Aquabacterium sp. OR-4: one gene and its partner. The protein of the gene in region 1 interacts with the protein of each later gene in a pairwise test. Links are inferred from orthologs where the notes say so. Each region holds a gene or a part of one and is shown in the gene's direction. Other genes may lie near its edges.

Region 1 (8,623 bases):
CTGGTGAGTGCGCTCGACGATGGCAACGAGCAGCCCACCGTGGGCCTGCTCAACATCGGTGAAGAGGTCATCAAGGGCAGCGAGGTGATCAAGCGCGCCGGTGAGTTGCTGCGCGCCGCCGATGCCGCCGGGCAGATCAACTTCCACGGCAACATCGAAGGCAACGACATCTTCAAGGGCACCACCGACCTGGTGGTGTGCGACGGCTTCGTCGGCAATGTGCTGCTCAAGACCAGCGAAGGCCTGGCCGGCATGCTGTCGCTGATGATCAAGCAGGAGTTCACCCGCTCGCCGATCACCAAGCTGGCGGCGCTGGTGGCCTTGCCGGTGCTCAACCGGTTCAAGGCCCGCATCGACCACCGCCGCTACAGCGGTGGCGCGCTGCTGGGCCTGCGTGGCCTGGTGTTCAAGGCGCATGGGTCGTCGGATGCCTACGCCTTCGAGCGCGCCATGGCGCGGGCGTATGATGCGGCGCGCAACCGACTGCTCGACCGCGTGCACCAACGCATCCGCAACACGCTGGCCACGGCCGCGGCGGATGTGCCGGTGGCCCGCACCGAGCCGCCCGCCAAAGCCGCATGACGACACCGCATTCCGCCAGCCCCGCCCGTTATTCACGCATCGCTGGCACCGGCAGCCACCTGCCGCCGCGCCGCCTCACCAACGCCATGCTGGCCGCCCAGCTGGCCGAGCGTGGCGTCGAGACCTCCGATGACTGGATCGTTGAACGCACCGGCATCCGTGCCCGCCATTTTGTCGACGAGGGCGTCAACGCCAGCGACCTGGCCGTGCAGGCCGCACGCCATGCACTCGAGGCCGCTGGCTGCGCCGCGGCCGACATCGACCTGATCATCGTTGCCACGTCCACGCCGGACATGGTGTTCCCGTCCACCGCCTGCATCGTGCAGCACAAGCTCGGCATCGCCGGCTGTCCGGCCTTTGATCTGCAAGCCGTGTGCTCGGGCTTCGTCTATGCGCTGACGGTGGCCGATTCGATGATCCGCACCGGCGCCGCCACGCGGGCCTTGGTGATCGGCGCCGAGGTGTTTTCGCGCATCCTCGATTTCAACGACCGCGGCACCTGCGTGCTGTTCGGCGATGGCGCCGGCGCGGTGGTGCTCGAGGCCAGCGGCACGCCGGGCATCCTGGCCAGTGATCTGCATGCCGATGGCAAGCACGTGGGCATCCTGTGCGTGCCGGGCACGGTGTCGGGCGGGCAGGTGCTGGGTGATCCGCTGCTCAAGATGGACGGCCAGGCCGTGTTCAAGCTGGCCGTGGGTGTGCTCGAGCAGGCGGCACGCGCCACGCTCGAGAAGGCTGGCCGCAGCGAGTCCGACATCGACTGGCTGATCCCGCACCAGGCCAACATCCGCATCATGCAGGGCACGGCCAAGCGGCTGAAGCTGCCGCTCGAGAAGCTGATCGTCACCGTCGATCAGCATGGCAACACCTCGGCCGCGTCGATCCCGCTGGCCCTGGACACCGCGGTGCGCGCCGGCAAGGTGCGGCGCGGCGACACGCTGATGCTCGAGGGCGTGGGCGGCGGCTTTACCTGGGGCGCCGTGCTGCTCGATTTCTGACCGGCGGCGCGTCGCTGGCGCAGCCGCCCATTCCTGTCACCCATCGTCCGGAGACTCCCATCCGATGACCCCGTTCGCCTTCGTTTTTCCCGGCCAGGGTTCGCAATCCGTCGGCATGCTCGATGCCTGGGGCGATCACCCGGCCGTGCGCGCCACGCTCGAAGAAGCCTCGACGGCCCTGGGCGAAGACATCGCCGCGCTGATCGCGCAAGGCCCGCAGGAGCAGCTGGCCCTCACCACCAACACCCAGCCGGTGATGCTGACCGCCGGCATCGCCTGCTACCGCGCCTGGCTGGCCGAAGGCGGCGCGCTGCCCGCAGCCGTGGCCGGTCATTCGCTGGGCGAGTACACCGCGCTGGTGGCCGCCGGTGCGCTGAGCCTGGCCGATGCGCTGCCGCTGGTGCGCTTTCGCGCCCAGGCCATGCAGGATGCCGTGCCGGTGGGGCAGGGCGCCATGGCCGCCATCCTGGGGCTGGATGCCGACAAGGTGCGCGAGGGCTGCGCGCTCGCCGCGGCTGAGAGCGGCCAGCCGGTGGAGGCGGTGAACTTCAACGATCCCAAGCAGACGGTCATCGCCGGCAGCAAGGACGGCGTGGCCAAGGGCTGCGAGCTGCTGAAGGGCCTGGGCGCCAAGCGGGCGCTGCCGCTGCCGGTGTCGGCACCCTTCCACTCCAGCCTGATGAAGCCGGCGGCCGAGCGCCTGAAGGAGCGGCTGGCCGGGGTGGCGATCGCCGCGCCGCAGATCCCGGTGGTGAACAACATCGACGTGGCCGTGGTGGCCGATGCCCAGGCCATCCGCGATGCGCTGTACCGTCAGGCCTTCGGCCCGGTGCGCTGGGTGGAAGTGGTGCAGGCGCTGCGCGCGCGCGGCCTCACCCACATTCTTGAATGCGGCCCGGGCAAGGTGCTGGCCGGCATGGTCAAGCGCATCGACGGCGAGGCCGTGGCCACCACGGTATTCGACCCCGCCTCGCTGGCCGAGGCCAAGACCCTGCTGGCTGGAGCCTGAGCCATGAGCGACGACAAGAAGATTGCCCTGGTCACCGGCGCCACGCGCGGCATCGGCCGTGCCATCGCGGCCGCGCTGGCCGCGCAAGGCCACACGGTGATCGGCACCGCCACCAGCGAGTCGGGCGCCGCCAGCATCCAGCAGGCGCTCGAGCCGCTGGGCGGCCGTGGCGTGGTGCTCAACGTCACCGATGCAGCCGCCACCGATGCGGCCTTCGACGCCATCGTCAAGGAGTTCGGCGCGCTGCACGTGCTGGTCAACAACGCCGGCATCACCCGCGACAACCTGGCCATGCGCCTGAAGGACGACGACTGGGATGCGGTGCTCGACACCAACCTGAAGGCGGTGTTCCGCCTGTCGCGCGCGGCCATCCGGCCGATGATGAAGCAGCGCTTTGGCCGCATCATCAACATCACCTCGGTGGTGGGGGCGTCGGGCAACGCCGGCCAGGTGAACTACGCCGCCGCCAAGGCCGGCCTGGCCGGCATGAGCCGCGCCCTGGCGCGTGAGCTCGGCAGCCGCAACATCACGGTCAACTGTGTCGCCCCCGGCTTCATCGCCACCGACATGACCGATGTGCTGCCCGAAGCGCAGAAGGCCGCGCTGCTGGGCCAGATCCCGCTGGGCCGCCTGGGCACGCCCGAGGAGATTGCGCACACGGTGGCCTTCCTGGCCAGCCCGCTGGCCGGCTACATCACCGGCGCCGAGCTGCATGTCAACGGCGGCATGTACATGGTCTGAGACCCAGACAACGAGCTATTTTCCTCGCCGGTCATCCAGACCCGACCGGCGCGGCGCGGGGCAGGCCATCTAGAGAGCTCGCTCCAGCGCCGGTAGAATCCTGGGCTGGTTTGTGCATTTTTACTCCTGGAGGAGTCATGAGCGATATCGAAGCACGCGTCAAGAAGATCATTGCCGAGCAACTTGGCGTGCCGGAGTCGGACGTCACCAACGAGAAGGCCTTCGTGGCCGATCTGGGCGCTGACTCGCTGGACACGGTCGAACTGGTGATGGCCCTCGAAGACGAGTTCGGCATCGAGATTCCCGATGAGGAAGCCGAGAAGATCACCACGGTGCAACTGGCGATCGACTACGCCGTCAAGCACCAGAAGGCCTGATACCCAGTACACATGAGCCGTCGTCGCGTCGTCATCACCGGTCTGGGGTTGATCACCCCGGTGGGCAACTCCGTGTCCGAAGCCTGGGCCAATCTGGTCGCGGGCCGCTCGGGCATCGACAACGTCACCCGTTTCGATGCCTCGGCGCTGTCCTGCCGTTTTGCGGGTGAGGTCAAGGGCTTCAAGGTCGAGGAGTGGATCCCCGGCAAGGAGTCCCGTCACATGGACACCTTCATCCACTACGGCATGGCGGCGGCGATCCAGGCGGTGCAAGACTCCGGTCTGCCTGTCAACGACGCGCTCTCCGAAGAGGCGGCCGAGCGCATCGGCTGCATCGTCGGCTCGGGCATCGGTGGCCTGCCCAACATCGAAGACTCGCACAAGGACTACATGGAACGCGGCCCGCGCCGCATCTCCCCGTTCTTTGTGCCGGCCTCGATCATCAACATGATCTCGGGCCACATCTCGATCCGCTTCGGCTTTACCGGGCCGAACCTGGCCATCGTGACGGCCTGCACCACCGGCCTGCACTGCATCGGCGAAGCGGGTCGTCTGATCGAATACGGCGATGCCGACGTGATGATTGCCGGCGGCGCCGAAAGCACGGTGTCGCCGCTGGGTCTGGGCGGTTTTGCGGCAGCGCGTGCGCTGTCGGGCCGCAACGACGACCCCAAGACCGCCTCGCGACCCTGGGACAAGGATCGCGACGGCTTCGTGCTCGGCGAGGGCGCCGGCGTGATGGTGCTCGAGGAGTACGAGCACGCCAAGAAGCGCGGCGCCAAGATCTACGCCGAGCTGTCCGGTTTTGGCATGGGCGCCGACGCGTACCACATGACCGCACCGAACGTCGATGGTCCCAAGCGCAGCATGAAGGCGGCGCTGCGCAATGCCGGCATCAATGCCGACGAGGTGCAGTACCTCAATGCACACGGCACCTCCACGCCGCTGGGCGACCTGAACGAGACCAATGCCATCAAGCTGGCCTTTGGTGACCATGCCAAGCGCCTGGTGGTCAATTCCACCAAGAGCATGACCGGTCACCTGCTGGGCGGCGCTGGTGGCATCGAAAGCGTGTTCACCACGCTGGCGCTGCACCACCAGGTGTCGCCGCCCACGATCAACATCTTCAACCAGGATCCCGAGTGCGACCTGGACTACTGCGCCAATACCGCGCGCGAGATGAAGATCGACGTGGCCGTGAAGAACAACTTCGGTTTCGGCGGCACCAACGGCACGCTGGTACTGCGCCGCGTGTGACGCCCACCGGCGCTTGCGATGCGCGCCGCCCCTGCCGTCGAAGCCCCGCTGGCCGATGGACGCACCGAGCGTGCGGCCATCGTGCTGCTGCACCTGATCGCAGCCGGGGCATTGATCGCCTGGGCCGCCACCTGGCGCAGCGCATGGCAGGCGCAGCTGTCCGGGCCCGATGCCGGCCGCTGGTGGCCGGCCCTGGCCGCGGCGGCCTGGCTGCTGGGCGCTGCGTGGCTGGGTCGCTGGCAAGCCTGCCGCTGCCTGCCCGGCACGGCGCAAGGGCTGGGCTGGACGGGCCAATACTGGACCTGCCTGATGAGCGGTGTGCCCGCCCAGGCCTCAACGCCGCTGCCGGTGCACCGTCTGGCAAGCGTGGCCGTGCAACTCGACCTGGGCCCGTGGCTGCTGCTGCGCCTGCGGCCCCTGGCCGCGCACCCGCCGGTCTGCTGGGCCGTGGCCCGGCGGGCGGCCGCCGGCAGCCATTGGCATGGCCTGCGCGTGGCGCTGCAGCACCACGCCGTGCTGCAGCCGGTGCCCGAGGGCCGGGTCGGGCCCGGCCTGCTGTGATGCCTGCGGCGGACGCGCGGTCATGAACCCCAACGACGTCGATGGCCCGCTGGTCGAGCGCGCGCGCGTGGGCGACACGGCGGCCTTCGAGATGCTGGTGGTCAAGTACCAGCGCCGCATCGAGCGCCTGATCGCGCGCATGGTGCGCGACACCGACCTGGTGCAGGACATCGCGCAGGAAACCTTCATCCGCGCCTACCGCGCGATGCCGCAGTTTCGTGGCGAGAGCGCGTTCTACACCTGGCTCTACCGCATCGCGGTCAACACCGCCAAGAAGGCCCTGGTGGAGCTGCGGCGTGATCCCGTGCTCACCGAATCGGCCATGGCCGGTGCGCATGACGACGACGATGAAACTTCCCGCGGTGCACCCGAACTAAGCAATGGCGAAACCCCCGAGGCCCTGCTGGCCAGCAAAGAAATCGCCCAGACAGTGAACGCCGCGATCGAAGCCTTGTCAGAGGATCTGCGCCAGGCCATCACGCTGCGCGAGATCGAAGGATTGAGCTACGAAGAGATTGCCGCCCTGATGAACTGCCCGATCGGTACCGTGCGTTCGCGCATCTTCCGCGCGCGCGAATCGATCGCGCAGCGCCTGCGGCCCCTGCTGGGCACGCGCGATGGCGAACGGTGGTGAGCGGTGGTGGGCAGTGCGGAAGGCGGTCAATGCGGCGCAGCGCACGGCATCGAGCGGTCACGGGGCAGGCCCGGGCAGCGAACTGGAGTTGAACGAGGACCATGGTGAGCAATTCGGATTCGTCGAACGCGCAGCGTGAAACCCTGTCCTCGCTGATGGACGGCGAGCTGCCGCCCGAGGGCGTGCGCGCGCCCTGCAGCCGCTGGCGCGCCGATGCGCAGGCGCGCGATGCCTGGCACACCTACCACCTGATCGGCGACGTGCTGCGCTCCGAGGATCTGGCCAGCACGCCGCAGCGCGACGAGGCCTTTCTGCAGCGCCTGCGCGAGCGTCTGGCCACCGAGCCGGTGCCGATGGCGCCCTTGCCGGCCGCGCGTGAGCCGGCCGTGGCGGTGGCTGCCGTGCCGGCCGCCGCCGCACTGGCGGCGACGGTGCCGCAGCGCCGAGCCGCCTCGCGCCGCTTTGCGCCGATGGCCGTGGCCGCAGGCGTGGTGGTGGTGGCCGGTGTGGTGGGTGTGATGCGGGCGGTCAGTCCGCTGGGGCCTCTGGAGCCGGGCCTCATGGCCACGGCCACCAGCGTGGGCCCGGGCCTGGCGGCGTCGGTGCCGGGTGGCAGCGTGCCGATGACGATGGTGCGCGATGCGCGGCTGGACCGCTACATCGCCACCCATCGCAAGCTGGCCAACGGCTTCGTTGCGCCCGACCACGACGGCGCTCCGGTGGCCGTGGTCTACGAGTCGCGGTGACAGTGCGCCGCTTGGGTGCCCATGGCGGCGTAGCTCGCCAGGGCCTGGCTGCAGGCCTGGGCCTGGCCGTGCTGTGCTGGCCGCTGCTGCCGGTGGCGCAAACCGCGGTGTCGCGCGTGGCGCCGCAGTCGGTGCCCACGGCAACCGCCATCGACGAGGCGCTGCAATGGCTCAGCCGCGCCCAGCAGGCCGTGGCGCAGCGCAGCTACCAGGGCACGCTCACCTTCACCGCCGGCGGGGTGGTGTCCAGCTCGCGCGTGCTGCATGTGTGCGATGCCCGCCAGCGCGTCGAGCGCATCGAGGTGCTCGACGGCAAGCCGCGCCTGCAGTTCCGCCACAACGAGCAGATGCTCACCCTGTGGCCGGCCACCCGGCTGGCGGTGGCCGAGCAGGACGATCCGGTGAGCGAGTTTCCGGCCCTGCCACGCATGGCCGGGCAGCGGGTGCTCGAGCAGTACGAGCTGCGCGCGATGGGCGCAGACCGCGTGGCCGGCCACGACGCCCAGGTGCTGATGTTCAAGCCCCGCGACGAATGGCGTTTTGCGCAGCGGTTGTGGGCCGAGCGCGAAACCGGCCTGCTGCTGCGTGCCGATCTGCTGGGCCGCAATGGCGAGGTGCTTGAGTCCACCGCCTTCAGCGATCTGCGCATCGGCGGGCGCCTGTCGGCCGAGCCGGTGCTGGCCGCGATGCGCAAGCTCGAGGGCTACCGTGTGGTGCAGGCCCCGGCGGTCAAGACCGAGCCCGAGGTCGAGGGCTGGCGCATCGCCCGCGCGGTGCCGGGTTTCCAGCTGGTCTCGTGCACGCGGCGCTCGCTCGATCTGGCCGAGCGCGAAACGGTGGAGCCGGTGATGCAGGCGGTGTTCTCCGATGGCCTGGCGCAGGTGTCGGTGTTCATCGAGCGCTTCGATGCGCAGCGTCACCGCCAGCCCATGCGCAGCCTGATGGGCGCCACGCAAACGCTCACCAGCCGCCGCGGCGACTGGTGGTTCACCGTGGTCGGCGAGGTGCCGCTGGCCACGGCGCAGCAGTTCGAGATGTTGTTCGAGCGCCGACGTTGATCGTCGGCCCGTTGGTGGTGTGAGACGAGGTGACCTGATGTCGATGATGGAGTTCTCGCTGTCCCGCGCAAGCCGTGCCGCTGTGGCGCTGGCGGCTGCGCTGATGCTGGCCGTGCCGGCTGTGGCCCAGGTGCGAGCAGCGCCGGTGGCGGCCGGCGCAACGCTGCCCGATTTCACCGAGCTGGTCGAGAAGGTGGGCCCGTCGGTGGTGGGCATCCGTACGCTCGAGCGTGCCAATGGCCGCAGTGGCCAGAGCGGCATGGACCCGAGCATGGAGGAGTTCTTCCGCCGCTTCGGCATTCCGATGCCCGGCAATCCCAACAACCCGGGTGGCCGCGGCACCACGCCGCGTGGCGGCAACGCCGAAGAAGAGCCGCAGCAGCGCGGTGTGGGCTCGGGCTTCGTGCTCAGCGCCGATGGCTTCATCATGACCAACGCGCATGTGGTCGATGGCGCCGACGAGTTGATCGTCACGCTCACCGACAAGCGCGAGTTCAAGGCCAAGGTCATCGGCCTGGACAAGCGCACCGATGTGGCCGTGGTCAAGATCGACGCCACCGGTCTGCCGGCGGTGAAGCTGGGCGATGTCGGCAAGCTCAAGGTCGGTGAATGGGTGCTGGCCATCGGCTCGCCCTTCGGCCTGGAGAACACGGTCACGGC
Region 2 (8,623 bases), on another replicon or contig:
CCAGCGGCGCTGGCGCCGCCGCACTGCGCAGCGGCAGGCTCACGATGACCTGCGTGCCCTGCCCGGGCGCGCTGCGCAGCGCCAGCCTGCCGCCGTGGATCTCGACGATCTCGCGCACGATGCTCATGCCCAGGCCGGTGCCCGGAATGGCGCCGCTGGCATCGGCGCGGTAGAAGCGCTCGCACACCCGCGCCAGCTGCGCTTCGGTCATGCCGATGCCCTGGTCGATCACCTCCACCAGCGCATTGCCGTCTTCGGCCCGCCAGGCCAGCCGCACCTCGCCACCCTGCGGCGAGTACTTGTAGGCGTTGGACAGCAAGTTGCGCAACACCTGGGCCAGCTTGCCCAGGTCGGCGCTGACCGGCAGCGTGTCGGCCCCGGCCTGCACGCGCGGTGCCTGGCGGCCGGTGGGCAGCGCAAAGTCGTCGATGGCGGCATGCACCACGGCAGCCAGGTCGGCGTCGACCATCTCGAAGTCCAGCCCGCCGCGGGCCTCGATGCGCGCCAGGTCGAGCAGCTCGTTCAGGATGTCGATCATGGCCCCGGATTGGCGGTGGATGGTGCTCACCAGCTCCTGGCGTCGCTCGGCGCTGAAGTCGCGCCGCATCAGCAGCTCGCTGAAGCCGTAGATGCTGACCATCGGCGTGCGCAGCTCGTGCGCGGCGATCGACAGAAACTCGCTCTTCATGCGGTCGACCTCGGCCTCGTGAGTCACGTCGCGCACATACAGCAGGCGCACCGCCGACGGCGCCTCGCTGCGCACGCCGTGCAGGCTGAGATCGAGCGCGCAGGGCCGCGTCAGGCTGGCGGTGGCGCGTGTGCCCTTGTCGTGGCTGCCGGTGGCATCAAACAGGCTGGCCAGCGGCGTCCAGGCCTGGGGCTGCACGCTCACCGAGCGCATGGTGTCGTCCAGCCAGCTCAGGCTGCGGCCCACCAGGTGCTCGGGCTGGCGTTCCAGCAGGCGGGCAAAGGCCGGGTTGACCAGATCGATCAGGCCGTCGGCGCTGAAGGTCACGATGCCGTCGGGGCACATCGTGATCAGCATTGCCAGGCGCTGGTTGCGCTCGTCCAGCGCATGTTCGTGCTCGCGCAGCTGGTGCAGCTGCGAGCGGATGGCCAGCCGCTGTTCGCTCAGCTGGGTGGAGGCACGGTTCAGCGCGCCCAGCAGATCGCGCAGCTCGCGCGCGCCGGCCTCGTCGTCCATCTGGCGGCCGTTGGCCTGGCTCAGGTCGGCGGCAAAGGCGCTGGCGCGCTGCACCGCCTGCATCGGCCGGTGCAGCAGCACCAGCAGCAGTACCAGGCTGCCGGCCAGCGCCAGGCCGCAGGCGGCCAGCGTGCCGGCCCAGATGCCACGGCGGATCGAGGCCAGGCTCTCGGTGCCCACATCCACCCGCACCCAGGCGATCAGGCCACCCACCACGATGGGCTGCCAGGCGCTGAGCCGCTCGCCCGGGCCTTCCTCCAGCGTCTCGGCCGGCCGCGCCGGCACCGCCAGCTGCGTGCCCGGCGCCGGGTACACCGGCCGCAGCCGGTCTCTGGGGCCGCCGCGCCCCACCTGGGCGAGCACGCGGCCCGAGGGCTCCAGCAGCATCGCGCCGCGCACATCGGGCAGGTCGGCCGTGCGCAGCAGCAGTTCTTCGATCATGTCCAGGCGGCCGGTGACCAGGTCGTTCTCGCTGCCATTGGCAATGCTGCGCGCCGCCGCGCTGACCTGGCCCACCAGCGCGTCGCGGGCCAGCCCGGTCTGCTGGTGAACCATGTACCAGGCCAGCGCCGCCAGCGTGACCAGCATCGAGCCGGCCATCAGCGCCACCAGCTGGCCGCGCAGGCCTCCCAGCGGCCCGTTCATGACGGCGCCGCTTCGCCGCTCACCACATAGCTCTCGAGCCGGTACTGCGCCAGCGGCGCGTAGTCGCGGGCATGGTCGGCGGCCACCGGTTCGGGCAGCTGCACGGCCTTGAGCAGCTCGCGGCCCTCGGCGTCGGCGGTGAGCCGCAGCAAGGCCTCGGTGACGGCCTTGCGCACCTCGGCCGGCACACGCGGATGCGCGCTGACCGGGTGCGAGGGCGCGCCGGGCGTCTCCAGCAGCACACGCAGGGCCTGCCGCACCTCGTCGCGCTCTTGCGCCAGCGTGTGGGCAATGCCGCCACCCGCGGCGAAGCGCCCGCTGGCCACCTGGCGGTAGACGTTGCTGTGCGACTGCACGTAGGTGGGCCGGATCTGGATCTTTTCGCGCTCGGCCAGCAGCGCACGAATCCACAGCGAGGCGCCAAAGGCATTGGGCGCCGGAAAGGCCAGCGGCTGGCCGTCGAGCGCGCGCACGCTGGTGACCGGACTGTCCTGGCGCACCACCAGGATGCCGCTGAGCGCCTGGCGGTCGCGCACCAGCGGCACAAAGCCCTGGGCGCGCCGCGCCATCAGCTGGTGATAGGGGTTCATGTAGGCCAGGTCGACCTGGCCGGCCAGCACTTCGGCCTCGAAGCGCGGAATGCTGGGCTGCAGGCGCAGCGCCAGGCGGATGCCGCTGTCGCGCTCGATGCGGTCGAGCAGCGGCGACCAGTCGCGCTGCAGCTTGGCGGGCGGAAACTGCGGCACCACGGCGAGCGACCACACCGGCGTCAGCCCGGTCTGGGCCAGCACCGGGCCCGCGCCCCCGGCCAGCAGGGTGCCCATCCACATCCGTCGGTTCATCGGCTGATGCATGCTGCTCGTCTTTCTTGGGTGGCCGTCGGCAACAGGCGCAACGATAGCGCCTGCGCCGCAACCCGCATCCGGGCTTTCGGCCACTTCGGGCCCGACTTGAGCCACCGCGCCGCGCCACGGCCCGCGGCGTGCGGGCTCCTAGAATGGCACGGCCTGCCCAGGCACCGGGCTCGCCGCACCCGCTGGCGGCCCCATCCCTCCCCCCACCCTGCCCAGGACGACACTGCGTGAAGCTGGCCCAGCGCCTTGATCGGATCGAACCCTTCTACGTGATGGAGTGCGCCAAGGCCGCACAGCAGATCGCCGCCAGCCCCGAGTGCGACCCCGCCCGCGGCGGCGAGCGCATGATCTTCCTGAACATCGGCGAGCCCGACTTCACCGCCCCGCCGCTGGTGCAGGAGGCGGCCGCCCGCGCCATCCGCGACGGCCGCAGCCAGTACACCCAGGCGCTGGGCCTGCCCGAGCTGCGCGAGGCCATCTCGGGCTGGTATGCCAGCCGCTTCGGGCTGCAGGTGCCGGCACGGCGCATCGTCATCACCGCCGGCGCCTCGGCCGCCCTGCAGCTGGCCTGCCTGGCCCTGTTCGAGGCCGGCGACGAGGTGCTGATGCCCGACCCCAGCTACCCCTGCAACCGGCATTTCGTGGCCGCGGCCGATGCCGTGGCACGGCTGCTGCCGGCGTCGGCCGAGCACCGCTTCCAGCTCGACGCCGACGCGGTGGCGCAGGCCTGGGGCCCGGCCACGCGCGGCGTGCTGCTGGCCTCGCCGTCCAACCCCACCGGCACCTCGATCCACCCCGACGAGATGCGCCGCATCGCCCAGGTGGTGAAGGCGCGCGACGGCGTGGCCATCGTCGACGAGATCTACCTCGGCCTGAGCTACGACGCGCAGTTCGGCCGCAGCGCGCTGGCGCTGGATGCCGAGTTCGGCGAGCACCTGGTCAGCGTCAACAGCTTCTCCAAGTACTTCAACATGACCGGCTGGCGCCTGGGCTGGATGGTGCTGCCTGAAGCCCTGGTGGCACCGGTGGAGCGGCTGGCGCAAAACCTGTTCATCTGCGCGTCCACGCTGGCCCAGCAGGCGGCGCTGGCCTGCTTCCACCCCGAATCGATTGCCGAATACGAGCGCCGCCGCCAGGTGTTTCGCGAGCGTCGCGACCGCGTGGTGCCGGCGCTGCAGGCCCTGGGCCTGGCCGTGCCGGTGACGCCCGATGGCGCCTTCTACGCCTGGGCCGACTGCAGCGCCCACCATGCCGACAGCTGGGATTTCGCGTTCGAGCTGATGCACCGGGCCCATGTGGCGCTGACGCCGGGCCGCGACTTCGGCCGCCACGATCCGCAGCGCTGGCTGCGGCTGTCGTTCGCCACCGCCACGCCGCTGCTCGACGAGGCCCTGCACCGGCTGCAGCGCGTGCTGGCCCGCTGATGTCCGACGCTGCAGCCGCATCCCCCGCGGTGGTGCACCGCCACGCCGTGCGCGTGTACTGGGAAGACACCGACGCCGGCGGCGTGGTGTTCTACGCCAACTACCTGAAGTTTTTCGAGCGCGCACGCACCGAATGGCTGCGCGCGCTCGGCCTGGGCCAGCAGTTGCTGCGCGAGGCCACCGGCGCGATCTTCATCGTCAGCGACACCGCCCTGCGCTACCGCGCGCCGGCGCGGCTGGATGACCTGCTCGAGATCACCGTGGCACCCACCGAGATCGGCCGCGCCTCGATGGTCCTGGCCCAACAGGCCTGGCGCGGCGACCTGCTGCTGTGCGAGGGCACGATCCGCATCGGCTGCATCGACGCCGTCAGCTTCCGCCCCCGCCGCTTTCCCACCCAGATCACCGAACGGCTTGCGCCGCTGTCGACGCCATGAACCAGGATTTCTCCATCATCACCCTCGTGCTGCACGCCAGCCTGGTGGTGCAGCTCGTGATGGCCGGGCTGCTGCTCACCTCGCTGGCCAGCTGGACCGTGATCTTCGGCAAGCTGATCGGCCTGCGCGCGGTGCGCCAGGGCAACGAGGAGTTCGAGCGCGAGTTCTGGGCCGGCAAGAACCTCTCGGACCTGTACAACGCGGTGGCCAACAAGCTCAACTCGTCGCCGATGGAGCGGCTGTTTGCCAGCGGCATGCGCGAGTTTCTGAAGCTGCGCGAGCGCCGGCTCGATGGCCAGGCCCAGCTCGACGGCGCCCGCCGCGCCATGCGCGCCAGCCTGCAACGCGAGCTCGACGTGATCGAGGGCAATGTCGGCTTCCTGGCCTCGGTGGCCTCGGTGAGCCCGTACGTGGGCCTGTTCGGCACGGTGTGGGGCATCATGCATGCGTTCGTGGGCCTGTCCAACGTGCAGCAGGTCACGCTGGCCACCGTGGCGCCCGGCATCGCCGAGGCCCTGGTGGCCACCGCCATCGGCCTGTTCGCGGCCATTCCGGCGGTCATCGCCTACAACCGCTTCGCGCGCGACATCGACCGCATCGCGATCCAGCTCGAGAGCTTTACCGACGAGTTCTCCAACATCCTGCAGCGCAATGCAGGTGCCCCGGCGCCAGCCCCGGGCGCACCGGCAGGCCGCTGAGCGGGGCGCCCGCCATGGCAGCCGTAGCCCCCCGAGGCGGCCGCGCGCGACGCCGCGCGATGGCCGAGATGAACATGGTGCCCTTCATCGACGTGATGCTGGTGCTGCTGATCATCTTCATGGTCAGCGCGCCGCTGATCACCACCGGCCTGGTCGACCTGCCCAGCGTGGGCAAGGCCAAGACCCAGCCGCCGCACGTGGTGGAGGTGGTGGTGGGCAGCGACGAGAAGCTGCGCCTGCGCCTGGATGGCGGCGAGCCGCAGCCGGTGGCCATCAGCCGCCTGGCCGCCGAGGTGAAGAAGCTGCAGGCCGGTGATGCCCAGGTGCCGGTGGTGATCTCGGCCGACAAGAACGTCAAGTACGACGCCGTGGTGCGTGCCATGGACACGCTGCAGCGCAACGGCATCGCCCGCGTTGGCCTGGCGGTGCGCCAGGGCGGCTGACATGGCGGCGATGGGCCTCACGGCCAACGACCCGCTGCTGCCGCGCCAGCCCGGTGGCATGGGCCTGGGTGCCGCGCTGGCGCTGCTGGCCCATGGCGGCCTGGTGGCGGCACTGGCGCTGGCCCTCCACTGGAAGCTGCCACCGACGCCGCCGGTGGTGTCGGCCGAGCTGTGGTCGGCCGTGCCGCAGGCCGCAACGCCCGCGCCACCGCCCGAGGCCACGCCGCCGGTGGCCCCACCCCCACCCGCGGCACCGCACCTGCACCGGAGCCCTCGCCCGCACCGCCCCCGACGCCAGCCCCACCCGCGCCCACCGCGGCCGAGCTGCAGGCCCAGCGCGATGCCGACATCGCCCTCGCCAGGCAGCGCGAGAAGGCCCGCGAGCAGGCCGAGGCCGAAGCCGCGCGCAAGCGCGAGAACCTGCAGCGCCAGGCGGCCGAGCGCGAGGCCGCCGAGAAACTGGCTGCGGAGAAGAAGGCCGCCGAGAAAAAGGCCGCGGACAAGAAGGCCGACGAGAAGAAGGCTGCGGCCGACAAGAAGGAAGCCGCCGAGAAAAAAGAAGCTGCCGAGAAAAAGGCGCGCGACGACAAGCAGCGCGACGACAAGGCGCGCAAGGACAAGGACGCCGCTGAGCAGCGCGAAGCGCAGGCCGAAGCCGAGCGCGTGGCCAAGCAGCGCGAGGCCAACCTCAAACGCATGCTCAGCGACGCCGGCGCCACCGGCTCAGGCAGCGGCAGCGGCACGGCCGCGGTGGATTCGGCGCCGTCGGCGGCCTATGCCGGCCGCATCAAGGCGCGCATCAAGCCCAACATCGTGCTCACCACCGAGGTGCGCGGCAATCCGGTGGCCGAGGTCGAGGTGCGCTGCGCGCCCGATGGCTCGGTGCTGGGCCGGCGCATCGTCAAGAGCAGCGGCAACACCGCCTGGGACGACACCGTGCTGCGCGCCATCGACCGCACGCCGGTGCTGCCGCGCGACACCGACGGCCGCATCCCGGCCACGATGATCCTGGTGTTTCCGCGGCAGGAATAGTTTCGCGGCCCATCCCCCACAACCGGGGGACCCGTGAGCACGGGGTGCGCCCACCCGCGTTGCAGGCCGCTGGCGCACACTTCGGGCCATGTTTCGTTTTTGCCGATTTCATGGTTCCCGCCGCGCCGCGCGCGGCTTTGCGCTGGTCGAGCAGGTAGCTGCGATCACGCTGCTGGGGCTGGCATCGGCGGCCGCGGCGCCACACTTTGTACAGCTGCATGCCGACGCCCAGGCCGCCACGCTGGACGCCATGGCCAGCGCCGCCAGCTCGGCCATGGCGCTGAACCAGGCCGCCTGCCAGATCACCGGCCACCAGCCGCAGCCCGACAAATGCGCGCCGCAGGGCAACTGCACCGACCTGGGCGCCCTGCTGCTGGGCGGCCTGCCCGCCGGCTATGCCGTGCAGCCGCAGCCACTGGCCCGCGGCCAGCAGGCGCGCTGCACGCTGCGCCAGCTGGCCACCGGGGCCGAGGCCGGCTTCATCGGCCTGGGCGCCGGCGTCTAGCCCAGGCACGCCGGCCGCGCGCTGCCGCCGGCCCTTGACCCGAGGCCCGGCACGCGCCGCCGGCGCAGGCTCAGTGGTTCTCGCGGGCGTGATTGATCGTGTACTTGGGAATTTCCACGGTCAGATCGGCATCGGCCACGATGGCCTGACAGGCCAGGCGCGAGTCGGCCTCCAGGCCCCAGGCGCGGTCGAGCAGGTCTTCCTCGGCCTCGTCCATCGCATTCAGGCTGCGAAAGCCCTCGCGCACGATCACATGGCAGGTGGTGCAGGCGCAGCTCATGTCGCAGGCATGCTCCAGCGCGATGCCGTGGTCGAGCAGGGCCTCGCAGATCGAGGTGCCGCGCGGCGCGGTGATCTGGGTGCCCTGCGGGCACAGCGCGACATGGGGAAGAATCTTGATGACGGGCATCGGTACGCGGCTCGCAAAGGCTGGGGGGTGGTCGGGGATCAGAGCTGATCGATGCTGCGGCCGGTCAACGCGGCCTGGATACCGCGGTTCATGCGCGCGGCGGCAAAACCCTCGGTGCCCTGGGCCAGGGCCTCGACCGCGCTGTCGATGGCCGCATGGTCGCTGCCCTGGGCGGTGTGCGCCAGGGCGGCCAGCAAGGCCTCGATCTCGGCCTGCTCGGCGGCGCTGAGCAGCTCGCCATCGGCGGCCAGCGCGCTGCGCGTGGCCAGGGTCATGCGTTCGGCCTCCACCCGGCTTTCGTTCAAGGCGCGGGCGGCCATGTCGGCCTCGGCACTGGCAAAACCGTCGCGCAGCATGTTGGCGATCTCGTCGTCGGCCAGGCCATAGCTGGGCTTGACCACCACCGCCGCCTCGACGCCCGAGGTCAGCTCGCGCGCCGCCACGCTGAGCAGGCCATCGGCATCCACCTGGAACGTGACCCGGATGCGCGCGGCCCCGGCCACCATGGGCGGAATGCCGCGCAGCTCGAAGCGCGCAAGGCTGCGGCAATCGGCCACCAGCTCGCGCTCGCCCTGCACCACGTGGATGGCCATCGCGGTCTGGCCGTCCTTGAAGGTGGTGAAGTCCTGCGCCTTGGCCACCGGGATGGTGGTGTTGCGCTCGATGATGCGCTCGGCCAGCCCCCCCATGGTCTCGAGGCCCAGTGACAGCGGAATCACATCCAGCAGCAGCAGGCCATCGGTCTGGCCCGAGGCGTGGCCGGCCAGGGCATGGGCCTGGATCGCCGCGCCCACGGCCACCACCTCGTCGGGGTTGAGGTTGACCAGCGGCGGCCGGCCGAACAGCTCGGCCACCGCGGCGCGCACCGCCGGCATGCGGGTCGAGCCGCCGACCATCACCACGCCCTGCACCTCGTCCTTCTTCAGCCGGGCGTCGCGCAGCACCTTGCGCACGCCGGCCAGCGTGCGCTCG

The links.
Region 2: the proteins of acpP (region 1) and ybgC interact in binary tests that used the Escherichia coli proteins (3 or more experiments, as listed by UniProt). The link is inferred for Aquabacterium sp. OR-4 from one-to-one orthologs.

Annotation. Positions count from the first base shown.
Region 1 is NZ_JAOCQD020000001.1:1,145,834-1,154,456, forward strand. Bases 2,101-5,087 are described here. They hold acpP (acyl carrier protein), read left to right. Parts: upstream 2,101-3,467; coding sequence 3,468-3,707; downstream 3,708-5,087. Other genes in these bases: fabD (ACP S-malonyltransferase), read left to right, coding at 2,101-2,589; fabG (3-oxoacyl-ACP reductase FabG), read left to right, coding at 2,593-3,330; fabF (beta-ketoacyl-ACP synthase II), read left to right, coding at 3,720-4,964; N4G63_RS04895 (hypothetical protein), read left to right, coding at 4,983-5,087. In the rest of the region: phosphate acyltransferase PlsX, read left to right, coding at 1-582; N4G63_RS04870 (beta-ketoacyl-ACP synthase III), read left to right, coding at 579-1,580; more of fabD, read left to right, coding at 1,645-2,100; more of N4G63_RS04895, read left to right, coding at 5,088-5,525; RNA polymerase sigma factor RpoE, read left to right, coding at 5,548-6,159; N4G63_RS04905 (sigma-E factor negative regulatory protein), read left to right, coding at 6,261-6,905; N4G63_RS04910 (MucB/RseB family sigma factor regulatory protein), read left to right, coding at 6,902-7,963; N4G63_RS04915 (DegQ family serine endoprotease), read left to right, coding at 8,001-8,623. UniProt on the Escherichia coli protein: Carrier of the growing fatty acid chain in fatty acid biosynthesis.
Region 2 is NZ_JAOCQD020000002.1:164,500-173,122, forward strand. Bases 2,859-5,845 are described here. They hold ybgC (tol-pal system-associated acyl-CoA thioesterase), read left to right. Parts: upstream 2,859-4,126; coding sequence 4,127-4,564; downstream 4,565-5,845. Other genes in these bases: N4G63_RS12915 (pyridoxal phosphate-dependent aminotransferase), read left to right, coding at 2,931-4,127; tolQ (protein TolQ), read left to right, coding at 4,561-5,262; N4G63_RS12930 (biopolymer transporter ExbD), read left to right, coding at 5,277-5,705. Also shown: N4G63_RS12905 (sensor histidine kinase), read right to left, coding at 1-1,849; N4G63_RS12910 (phosphate/phosphite/phosphonate ABC transporter substrate-binding protein), read right to left, coding at 1,846-2,691; cell envelope integrity protein TolA, read left to right, coding at 5,877-6,737; N4G63_RS12940 (hypothetical protein), read left to right, coding at 6,826-7,242; fdx (ISC system 2Fe-2S type ferredoxin), read right to left, coding at 7,313-7,651; Fe-S protein assembly chaperone HscA, read right to left, coding at 7,690-8,623.